2 regions of the Pectobacterium actinidiae genome follow, and region 2 is predicted to be linked to the other one. Evidence: predicted binding sites of a transcription regulator. Region 2 holds the regulator's gene; the other holds the start of a gene.
The links. Region 2 encodes LexA, which represses DNA repair genes until DNA is damaged. Its sites were predicted from a motif close to TNCTGTATGTACATACAGNA; they were not measured.

Region 1 (5,789 bases), 1.5 Mb from region 2:
CGAAATTATCAACAGGCGCTTCGCTTGCTCGTGGTGGGGTCAACAAATCCAACGTTGGTAGCGGCGTAGTCGGCTTTTGTAGCGGTTGTTCATTACGCACCAGGAACGGGTGAATCAAACCATCCATTGCCGGATGGTGCGCTGGCGTATTCTCCTGTTTCGCAGCCTCAATAGGCGCTGACATCGGCTGCGCAGGCTGACTCACCGTCAACGGGTTACGCTCATCGTCGTCATCCTCATCTTCACCAGCATGCATCGGTGGAAGTTCTGGCTCAACGCTATAGGACGGCTGCGGGTAGGTGGATTCGCTGAACGTATGCGATTCAGCCTCGCGTTCATTCTCCGCACTAAACGGTGAAAATGAAAAAGCGTCATGTGACACGGCTTGCGGTATTACTTGAGGTACTACAGGATTTGGCTGAACGGGCTCATGGACCACAGGCGGTGCAGTCGGAGCAGGCGTTTCTTTATCGTGCTGGAACGCGCTGGCGTCATAACGTGACTGCTGCTGTGCCGCGAAATCTCTGGCTAGCTGCGCTTGCAGGAGCGTGTCTTCATCGTCTTCCTGTAACGGGTACTCATCGCCATAACGCTGACGTTGCTGATCCAGATACGCTTGCTGCAATGCCGCTTCCTGCTGGGCGATGTCATCCGGAGTCTCTTCCTGATACACGTCATTCGCCAATTCAGTTTCTGCGCTACCGTTCTGCGCCTGCAACCTTGCTTGCTCTTCCGCCAGCCGCTGCGACGGCAGTTTGATTCCGTATGACGCCAGCTCGCGACGAGTGGGAATACGCACCGGATTAGGGCGCGGCAGTTCTGGTCCTACGCCGCGTTTAATTTGCGGATTATCATCCCCATCGGCACTGAACGCAGGCATAAAGGTGTTATTCGCATTGGAATCCATATCACGTGCAGGCTGTGGTGGCTCAGCAAACGGTTGAACCACGGGAGATGTGACAATCGGCGGTACGGCACTCTCTCCGTAAGTATTTCCGTAAGGTGCATACAGACTGCTATGGCGTTCATCTGAAGTTGCGATATCTGGGATTGTCGCTGGCGTTTCGGGGACTTCAAACGAATACAGCGGCGGGTTTAGCGACGGCGTCGAATCAATCGCAGATGGGGTAACAGGTGGCACAATGCCAGACGATGATCCAGGGAATGCCGATCCTGGTAATGCTGAATCAGGCACTGCTGCATCAGACAATGTTGCCCCTATCACTGGCGTTTCAGCGGAGCTCGCCGGTTGTGTCGCTGTCGGTGCGTTCTCCGTCAATGGTGATGACGCTTCTACCTTATTCTCTGCCGCCGTGTCGTTTACCGCATCAGCAACGGAAGGGGCAGAAAACAGGACATCATCGTCATCACGCTGTTGTGTTATTGCCTCACCTGAGGTTTCATCGTGGCGCAGGTTAAGCACATCACGTTCATCTTCTTCGCGATCGTGTTCTTCGCGGTAGTCCTCATCGCGGCGTGAACGGTTTGACATAAATGTCAGACAGCCCAATACACCCGCACCAATTTTTTCAGCAATCGTTAACCATGACCAGCCGGTAAACAGCGTTAGCCCTGCTCCCCACACGCACAGGAGAATCAGCGTCGCCCCCATGCTGTTGAAACGTGGGATCATTGAGCTGCTCAACAAGCTTCCCAGAACACCACCGGAAGCAAAATAGTAGAGATCGTCAATATTCAACGCAGCCAGACCGCAAGAGGTCAGGATCAGCGCCAATGTCCCAATCAGGCGGAGTGAAAAGGTAAAGTAGTCAATCGTCTGGCTGTTATCACGCTGGCGGAAAGCAGCCCAGCACAGGGATAACATAATCGGCGGAATGGCGTAGGCTAGCACACCAAAAATAAAGAACAGCGTATCCGCCAGCCATGCCCCCGCTACACCACCAAGGTTGTGAATAGGTTCATGCCATGCAGTCTGTGACCAGCTGGGATCGGAGGGGCTGAAACTGAGTAGTGCGACACTAAGATAAACCGCAAAAAGTGCCACAACGATTAAAATCGCTTCAAGCAAACGACGTGTTCCACTGAGCTTTTTCAGGGTAACGTCTTTATCTTCTGTATATTCCTGGCTCAAGAGTCTCTCCAGGGGCCTGTAAGGTTTATGACAAAGCGCCGAGAAAACCCGGCGCTGGGACTGTATAAATTCACAGGAGTGTAGCTGAATTTATCGGGTTTTGCACCCACACGTTTATCGCGTCTTAATAACCAGACGATTGCTTTGCTTCACTTCTTCCATCACCACGTAGGTACGGGTGTCGTTTACGCCCGGTAAACGCAGCAGCGTTTCACCCAGGAGCTTACGGTAAGCGGACATGTCTGGCACACGCGTTTTCAACAGATAGTCAAAATCACCGGAAACCAGATGACACTCCTGAATTTCTTCCAGCTTTTGCACCGCAGCGTTGAACTGTTCAAACACATCAGGCGCGCCGCGGTTTAGCGTTATTTCAACAAAAACCAGCAGTGACGCATCCAGATAATGCGGGTTTAGTAGCGCTGTGTAGCCGTTAATGAAGCCCTGTCTTTCCAGACGACGTACACGTTCCAGACAGGGTGTTGGCGACAGCCCAACACGTTTGGAAAGCTCGACATTGGAAATACGCCCATCTTTTTGCAATTCGTTCAGGATGTTACGATCAATACGATCGAGATCTTTTCCTGGCCGTTTTTTAGTGTCTACCATTATTATTGTCTCTCTTCACTTTTCCCTGCACCCGCTTTACCCCGATAGACCTCATGTATCAGAGTTACCCTTAAAGAAGACACGCTGCCTATTTTGTATATCAACAGTCATTAACTTCTCGTTCTCGCCCCACGTATTGCTCACCCGAGAAAAGACCATCACGTCATATCCGTGGCCAAAGGCCTACTACCTGCGCAAAAACGAATAAAAAGCCGAGCTTTTAACTGTTCACATACAAAAAATTTCCTCTTACCCAGATGTTTTCGCAAATGCACAGCCGATTGTCAAAGCAAAACAACGAAAATCAGAAGAAACTGCCAGATTGGATAAGCCAGAGCCATTCGCTGCGGTCACTTCAATCATTTTACTTATGAATGTGGCTGATTTTTCAGCGATTTGTCATCCCCATCGTCATTAACGATTAAACAAATAGCCAGCAACTTTTCTGCATACTTTTTTTACTCTTGTAATTTCCTTACAATCGTTCGCATTGTCCGTGGTAGATACTGTTCGTAGTAATAAATTGTTTGTAGGTAAATTGTTCGTAGTTAAGGAAACGCGTTTGTCGTAGAAACCGTTCATATGAACACTATCCGCCGTCATGAAATGAGGAAAGCATGGGTACTGTTAAACATCACAAGTTATTGATTCTGGGTTCAGGCCCGGCTGGCTATACTGCCGCGGTTTATGCTGCACGGGCGAACTTACAGCCAGTATTAATCACGGGTATGGAAAAAGGCGGTCAGTTGACGACCACGACCGAAGTTGAAAACTGGCCGGGTGATGCCGATGATTTAACTGGCCCGCTGTTAATGGAGCGTATGCACGCACACGCGACCAAATTCAATACCGAAGTGATCTTCGATCATATTGAACGTGTTGATTTGCAGAACCGTCCATTCCGTTTATTCGGTGATAGCGCCGAATACACCTGTGATGCGCTGATCATCGCCACAGGGGCATCCGCTCGTTATCTTGGCCTGCCGTCTGAAGAGGCGTTTAAAGGCAAAGGGGTTTCTGCCTGCGCAACCTGTGACGGGTTCTTTTACCGTAACCAGAAAGTCGCCGTGGTTGGCGGCGGGAATACCGCGGTTGAAGAAGCGCTGTATTTGTCTAACATCGCTGCGGAAGTACATTTGATCCACCGTCGCGAGACGTTCCGTTCAGAGAAAATTCTGATCGACCGTCTGATGGACAAAGTTAAAAATGGCAACATCATCCTGCATACCAACCGTACGCTGGATGAAGTGTTAGGCGATGACATGGGTGTGACTGGCGTTCGTATTCGCGATACGCAAACCGATGCAGCGGAAGAACTGGAACTGGCTGGCGTGTTTATCGCTATCGGTCACAGCCCAAACACCGCCGTGTTCGGTGGTCAGTTGGAACTGGAAAACGGCTATATCAAGGTGCAATCCGGCATTCACGGCAACGCGACACAGACCAGCATTCCTGGCGTCTTTGCCGCAGGCGATGTCATGGACCATATTTACCGTCAGGCCATTACCTCCGCAGGTACTGGTTGTATGGCGGCACTGGATGCTGAACGCTATCTGGACGGACTGACCGTCAACAAGTAAGACAGTACCTATAACGGAGCGGCAACAGCCGTTCCGTTTTCCTCACATCAGGTTTGCCTTCCGCAACACAAAAATTGATCGCCTCATCTATTTCCCCTCTCCTTTTCGTTTGCAGCACGTCACTGTCGCGGTAACATGGCGTCATTCTGCGTGATAGAAGATAATTTTGTTAACTAACAGTTACATGAGAGTTATTTTCTGTTAAGTCCATTTCTGCAATATAACGAACTGGTGCCCGATGAAAAAAACCAGACAGCAAGAACTGACCGCCTGGCTGAAACAGCAGAGTAAGCTGGCGCAACGTTGGCTACGGATTTCACTCCTGCTTGGATTCCTGAGCGGCGCGTTGATCGTGGCACAAGCCTGGCTGTTAGCTACGCTGCTTCATGCTTTGATCATCGAGCATGCCACTCGCGAATCCTTGCTCTCCCCTTTCCTCCTGCTGATTGCCACATTTATTCTGCGCGCACTCAACAGTCTATTACGCGAGCGTGTTGGTTTTCTTTGCGGGCAAGCCGTTCGACAGCAAATTCGTAAGCTGGTACTGGATCGATTGCAACAGTTGGGCCCTGCCTGGGTACAGGGCAAACCCGCCGGCAGTTGGGCAACGATGATTCTTGAGCAGGTTGATGATATGCAGGACTATTACGCCCGCTATCTGCCGCAAATGTATCTTGCCGCGCTGATCCCGCTGCTTATCTTAATCACGATTTTTCCGCTCAACTGGGCCGCGGGTCTGATTCTGTTTCTAACGGCTCCTCTCATCCCGCTTTTTATGGCACTGGTTGGCATGGGTGCGGCAGATGCCAACCGACGTAACTTTCTGGCATTAGCACGCCTGAGCGGACACTTCCTCGATCGCCTGCGCGGGATGGAGACACTGCGTCTGTTCCATCGTGGCAAGGCCGAAACTGAACAAATCCGCCATGCTTCCGAGGATTTTCGTAGTCGCACGATGGAAGTGCTGCGCATGGCGTTTCTCTCCTCAGGCGTACTAGAATTTTTCGCTTCCATTTCAATCGCCGTTGTCGCCGTCTATTTCGGTTTCTCTTATCTCGGGGAACTGGATTTTGGCCATTACGGCATGGGTGTGACGCTCTTCGCTGGCTTTCTCGTATTGATTCTGGCTCCAGAATTCTTTCAGCCTTTACGCGATTTGGGCACTTTCTATCATGCCAAGGCTCAGGCTATCGGCGCAGCAGAATCCCTGGTGACGTTTTTGTCAAAGGAAGGCGAAACGGTCGGCTTTGGCACACACGAATTCAGCAGCGATAGCGCCATTGCTATCCGAGCGGAAAACCTGGTTGTCCTCGCACCAAATGGCACTCCGCTGACCCAACCGTTGACGTTCGATATTCGCGCAGGTGAACGTATCGCACTGGTCGGTCTCAGCGGAGCAGGAAAAAGCTCACTGCTTAATGTCCTGCTGGGATTCCTGCCCTATCGTGGTTCACTCACCGTCAACGGTCAGGCGTTGAACACGCTGACGCCTGAATCATGGCGTCAGC
Region 2 (5,789 bases):
TTTTGACAATCTTATCATCGGGTTATTGCAGTTTGGTATGCTGGCGCTGCTACTGGTTTTGGGTATCATTACCGGATTAGGAATGCCGTACTATATTTCGCTATTGGTGGCTGCGGGAATGTTCGTTTATCAGCAAGTGCTGACTTCCGAGCGCGAGCGCGATGCCTGTTTTAAGGCATTCCATAATAATAAATATGCGGGTATGGCAATATTTATTGGCGTGCTGTTTGGCTTATAGAGCGAATTATCAGAGATAAAAAAAGCAGCGATTTCTCGCTGCTTTTTTTATGGTGAAAGGCGTTGAAATGTTTGTCATACCAAACACATCTACAGTTTGATGGCGGCGTGTTATCCGCCATTTCCCCGTGATTCCTGTCCGACTACGCCTGCTTTGTTTCTTCCGCGTTTTCTACTGCCGGATTATTGGTTTCTATCTGACTGTCGATCCCCAACTGATTGTTGGCTTCCATGTCAGCAGATGAGCTGGCGCTTTCGATCGTTAACCGAACTTCCGGGGTGATCAGATCGCCGAGGATATTGTAGATTGCCACGATATCGCCTTGCGCCGTTTCCGCACTGTCGGTGATATATCCTTCAGTACGTAAGGTTGCGACCAGCGTTGAGAACACCGCTTTATCAAAGAATTCCGGCGCATTTATTCCGTGCAGAACGGACAGGCGCTGTGCCATGTTCCGGCTTTCCTTCTCCAGCGTTCCACGGTTGATTGCTGGGTTCGCGCACAGCAAGGACAACGTGATCGCATAGCGTTGCAGCGTTTCACGCACGCCTGCTGACAGCAGTTGCAGTGTACGGATGCGTGGCGGATTGATAGCTAACTGACCGTCACGACTGCACAGTAGCTCTTGTCGAATCAGTTCGTTAGCCAACGTTTCCAGTACGTCCGGCAACTGCTCTTTGGAATAGTGCAGGAATAGCTCAGCTTGCAGCAGCGGATAGATCAACGTGATTTGTCGCACGACGTCGTCAAGCGTAATCCGACGATGATGGATGACGATGCTGGCAAGCAGTGACGGCAAGACCAACAGGTGCTGGATATTATTGCGATAGTACGTCATCAGTACTGCCTGTTCGCGTGGCAGAATGATGATATCGCCAATGCTATCCTTCTCGACTTCAAACTTGTTCATGCCCAGCGCGTGTTCCAGCAGTTCATCCGCTGTCTTCTTCGGTGCCGTAATATCTTTATGATAAGGAACCTGACGCAGCAACTGTAGATAGCAATCCAGCTGTTCGTGCATTTGTTCGCGCGTCAGTGAGCGCTGGCGCGAGGCTAACAAGGCCGTAGAGCACAGGTTCATCGCGTTTGCTGCCGCGGAATTATTGATGCGCACCATGATATCCATAGAGATATCTTGCACCGTCGGCGTGAGCCAGCTTGGACGCTGTGCCTCGATGGGATCGATCGCATCACGCCATTGCGGAACATGCTGATTAAGATAGGTTGTCAGAGGGAGTGGTTCACCGAAGTTCACATAACCCTGACCTAAATTACGCAGTTTGCGCAAACCGCGCACCATCTGCATAAAACCTTCTTTCTCCTTCGCCGCACCGCGCAGCTCTTTTGCATAGGTGCCGACTTCCATCACATGTTCGTAGCCGACATAAATCGGTACCAGCGTGATAGGGCGCGTACCGCCTCTGAGCATGGCCTGAATGGTCATCGCCAGCGTACCGGTTTTCGGCTCTAACAGACGGCCCGTGCGTGAACGTCCGCCTTCCATGAAGTATTCAACCGAATAACCGCGAGCAAACAGCTCACCCAGATATTCACGGAAAATCGTGGAATACAGCTTGTTGCCTTTGAAGGTACGGCGAATAAAGAATGCGCCAAGACGGCGGAAGATCGGTCCTGCTGGCCAGAAATTAAGGTTGATGCCTGCGGCGATGTGTGGCGGCACTAAACCCTGATGGTACAGGACGTAGGACAGCAGCAGGTAATCCATGTGGCTGCGGTGGCAGGGCACATAGACAATACCGTGGCCATCCTGTGCCAGTTGGCGAACACGCTCGGCGTTGTGGACGTTAATCCCCTGATAAAGGCGGTTCCACGTCCAGCTTAATACGCGATCCGACAGACGCACGGCCTCGTAGGAGAAATCGGCGGCGATTTCTTCCATCAGCGCAATCGCATTCTGCTGCGCTTTCTCATAAGAAATCTTCTTACTGCGCGCCTCATCGTCTACGGCTTTCTTGATCGCTTTGGAATCCAGCAGCTTGTTGAACAGCTCCTGACGCACCGGCAAGCGCGGTCCAACTGCCGCCAAACGCTGGCGGGAGAAATGCATACGTGCGACACGCGCCAGTTTGTGGGCTATGGTTTTGTCAGTGCCGTGCTCGGTCGCCATATAGCGCAGCGACACCGGACTGGAGAAGCGGACAAAACTGTCGCGGCCTAGCCACAGGACGGCGAAGAATTTCTCGATACCGTTGAGCAACCGGAGGTGTGGTGCGGCCTGAGAGTGGCCTTCCCGACCCGGAGAACGCCCAAACATCACGGAAACTGGCACCATCTGTACGTCTAAGTCTGGATTGGCACGATGCAAGTCCAGATAGTCGTGGAACAGCTTGACGGATTTCTGCTTGGGAACGTAATAGCGGAAGACACGCGGCCCGTCATTAATAAAGACGTGGCTAGGAAGTTCGACGCCATTGAATTCGAACGATACCGAAGGATCGGGTAGCCCCAATGCCAGGCATTTCGCACGTAGCGTCAAGAGATCCGCCTGAGAGTTATAAGGCAGAACATAGAGTATAGGACGTGAGGGATCTAACCCCAACTCGACCACGGGATCTGCGGGAATGACTTTGCTTTTCACCAGCAATTTCAGTGGGAGATTCAATAATTTATAGTAAATTTTACGCCAACCTGACATAACAACGTGGAGCCTCTTGTTAGCAATGCGCCGCAAGGATACCAGAAACTGCGCCGGAGATCTGTGGTGATGAGACAACACGAGCGCGTTAAAATGCGAACTATTTTGCATAAATAGCGGAGGATAAATGAATAAAGCAACGGGGATGACCCGGATTATTAAGGCGACCGGTTATTCCTTTAAGGGACTGAAGCAGGCGTGGCAGCATGAGGCGGCGTTTCGTCAGGAGACAATTCTGACCCTTGTCGGCGTCATTGTTGCGTGTTTGCTGCCGGTTACGCTGGTCGAAAAACTGCTGCTGATCGGGTCTGTGGTATTGATTATGCTGTTTGAGTTGGCTAACAGCGCCATTGAAGCGGTGGTCGATCGCATTGGACTTGAGCATCATGAATTATCCGGTCGGGCGAAAGATATCGGTTCGGCTGCTGTCTTTGTTGCCATCTTGTTAGCCGCTGTCGTGTGGGGCAGTATCCTCTGGCAACATTTTGCCTGACGGCGCGCATAAATGAGTAAAAGTCAGGGGCTTTGCCGATATCTTCATTCCCAATTGTGCCTTACCTGTATATACTCACAGCAAGACTGTATAAACAACCAGGGGGCGGAATGAAAGTACTAACAGCAAGGCAGCAGCAGGTTTATGACCTGATCCGCGATCATATTGCGCAAACCGGAATGCCGCCAACGCGCGCGGAAATTGCTCAACAACTGGGGTTTCGCTCTCCCAATGCGGCTGAAGAACATCTGAAAGCGCTGGCGCGTAAAGGTGTGATTGAAATTGTATCGGGCGCTTCTCGTGGTATTCGTCTGCTGATGGAAGAAGAGACGGGTATTCCTCTGGTTGGTCGCGTGGCCGCAGGTGAACCGCTGCTGGCGCAGGAACATATCGAATGTCACTATCAGGTTGACCCTGCGATGTTCAAACCCAGCGCTGATTTCTTGCTGCGGGTGAGCGGTATGTCGATGAAAAATATTGGTATTATGGATGGCGATTTACTGGCCGTGCATAAAACAGAAGATGTGCGTAACGGTCAGATTGTCGTCGCGCGTATTGACGATGAAGTGACGGTGAAGCGCTTGAAAAAGCAAGGCAATATGGTGCACCTCCTCGCTGAAAATGAAGAGTTTGCCCCGATTGTTGTCGACCTGCGTCAGCAAAGCTTTTCGATAGAAGGTTTAGCCGTTGGCGTGATTCGTAACAGCGACTGGAGCTAACCATTCGCAGAGATGCACTGCTCGTCTGTTCGGGTCAGTGCATCATGTTTTGCGTTAATCTTTTAGCGTGTTAATCTGCTCATCGTATATATTTAGTTACATTTCGTGCGCGTTTTCTACGATCTCCATTACTCTCTGTTTTATCACTGCTTTTTGTGGTTATTTCCCTTTATTAATGCCCTATCCAGTTACAGATTCCTGTTTTTTTATCTTAAGTGAAATATTCGACTATAATTTTTATCAAGGTAAGCATTTTTATCTTGATTGATCGTTTGCCGATTGAGCATTAGCTATCACATGTAGATAGCTCCGGTAATCAAGGCAGACAGTGGCGAAGAGTACCGTCATGTTTCACATAGTTATGATGCTGCTTACTGAATAAACCTATTTATCTGAAACTGACGCATAAGTCGGTAGTTACGGTTTTTTCATGCGCAATTCACCTAAGGTACGGAGATTCTTATGAATAAAGACCAAGCCAGCGGTAACTGGAAACAGTTTAAAGGTAAAGCGAAAGAGCAATGGGGCAAATTAACGGATGACGATCTGACGGTCATCGAAGGTAAACGTGACCAGCTTGTGGGGAGAATCCAGGAGCGTTACGGATACGAAAAAGAAGCGGCAGAGAAAGAAGTGAAACACTGGGAAGAGCATCACAAATATCACTGGTAGCGAACGTGATGCTTCTTTGCTGAAAGAGACGATAGCCCTTAGGGCTATCGTTTTTTAATGGGAACCGTATGGTCGTGATCGCAATGATCCGGCTGCTTGCATGATGCGACTTCCTGACAGCCTCCACATAACCCGTGTGCTTCCACAACGCTGTGGCGCAGTGTAAACCCCGACTGCTGTGCCAGGTTGCGTAATGTTTCTTCCACACCCTCGGTTTGGCGCTCGGTAACCTGCCCGCAGCGATCGCAGATGAAAAGGGCAGATGTATGGCTGTGGTCTTCGATATGGTGACACAGCACGTAGCTGTTGTTTGATTCGACTCGATGAATGAAGCCTTGTTCCAGCAGAAAATCCAGCGCGCGATAGACGGTCGGCGGTTTCGCCTGAGGCTCGGAAACGCGCAGCAAATCCAGCAGGTCATAAGCGCTAATAGCACCAGACTGCTGTGCCATAAGGCGTAAAACCTCTAACCGCTGTGGTGTTAGACGCACAGCGCGCTGCTGACAAATCTGTTCAGCCTGGGCAAGAAGTTTGTCCTGTTTGGTTGAATCCATTGTCATATCACCCTGACGCATTGAGGAACAAGACGGATATCTTACCACGACTGAATAAAAACGCCGAACTGGCGGCGTTTTCCTGCGAATACAACTCCCTACAAAAACAGCGGACAGAAGTGCTACACAACCAGATCGATGAGCAGTGCCCGCAAAGGCGACTCTGCCTGTAGCGTCAACACCGTTTCGTCCTTAATAAAAGCACCGTCGCCGCAGTGTAGTGTTTCACTGTTCTGGCTGCCTTTCACCGCCATTGAACCGTGGATTAGCTGGAGATACGCCTGATTCCCCTGTAGCGCGATCGTGCTTTGCTCATTCTGCTGGAGATCGACATGATGGATCCAAACCTGCTGTCGCAGTTGCAGGCTGTTGTGTTCACCTTCCGGTGAAGCAAGCAGAGTGTGGTTTGATGAATTTAACCCCATACGCTGCAACGGGCTGTTCTCTCGGGTCTGGC

Region 1: the regulator LexA is predicted to act here: its motif matches at 2,151-2,170, upstream of KKH3_RS07960 (DNA translocase FtsK 4TM domain-containing protein).

The regions. Positions count from the first base shown of each region.
Region 1 covers NZ_JRMH01000001.1:1,885,133-1,890,921, reverse strand. Annotated here, with positions in the region: gene KKH3_RS07960 (DNA translocase FtsK 4TM domain-containing protein) at 1-2,092, opposite strand, end outside; gene lrp (leucine-responsive transcriptional regulator Lrp) at 2,207-2,701, opposite strand; gene trxB (thioredoxin-disulfide reductase) at 3,319-4,281, shown strand; gene cydD (heme ABC transporter permease/ATP-binding protein CydD) at 4,520-5,789, shown strand, end outside.
Region 2 covers NZ_JRMH01000001.1:384,354-390,142, forward strand. Annotated here, with positions in the region: gene ubiA (4-hydroxybenzoate octaprenyltransferase) at 1-238, shown strand, start outside; gene plsB (glycerol-3-phosphate 1-O-acyltransferase PlsB) at 381-2,894, opposite strand; gene KKH3_RS01600 (diacylglycerol kinase) at 3,022-3,387, shown strand; gene lexA (transcriptional repressor LexA) at 3,498-4,106, shown strand; gene KKH3_RS01610 (CsbD family protein) at 4,569-4,778, shown strand; gene zur (zinc uptake transcriptional repressor Zur) at 4,823-5,332, opposite strand; gene KKH3_RS01620 (pirin family protein) at 5,455-5,789, opposite strand, start outside.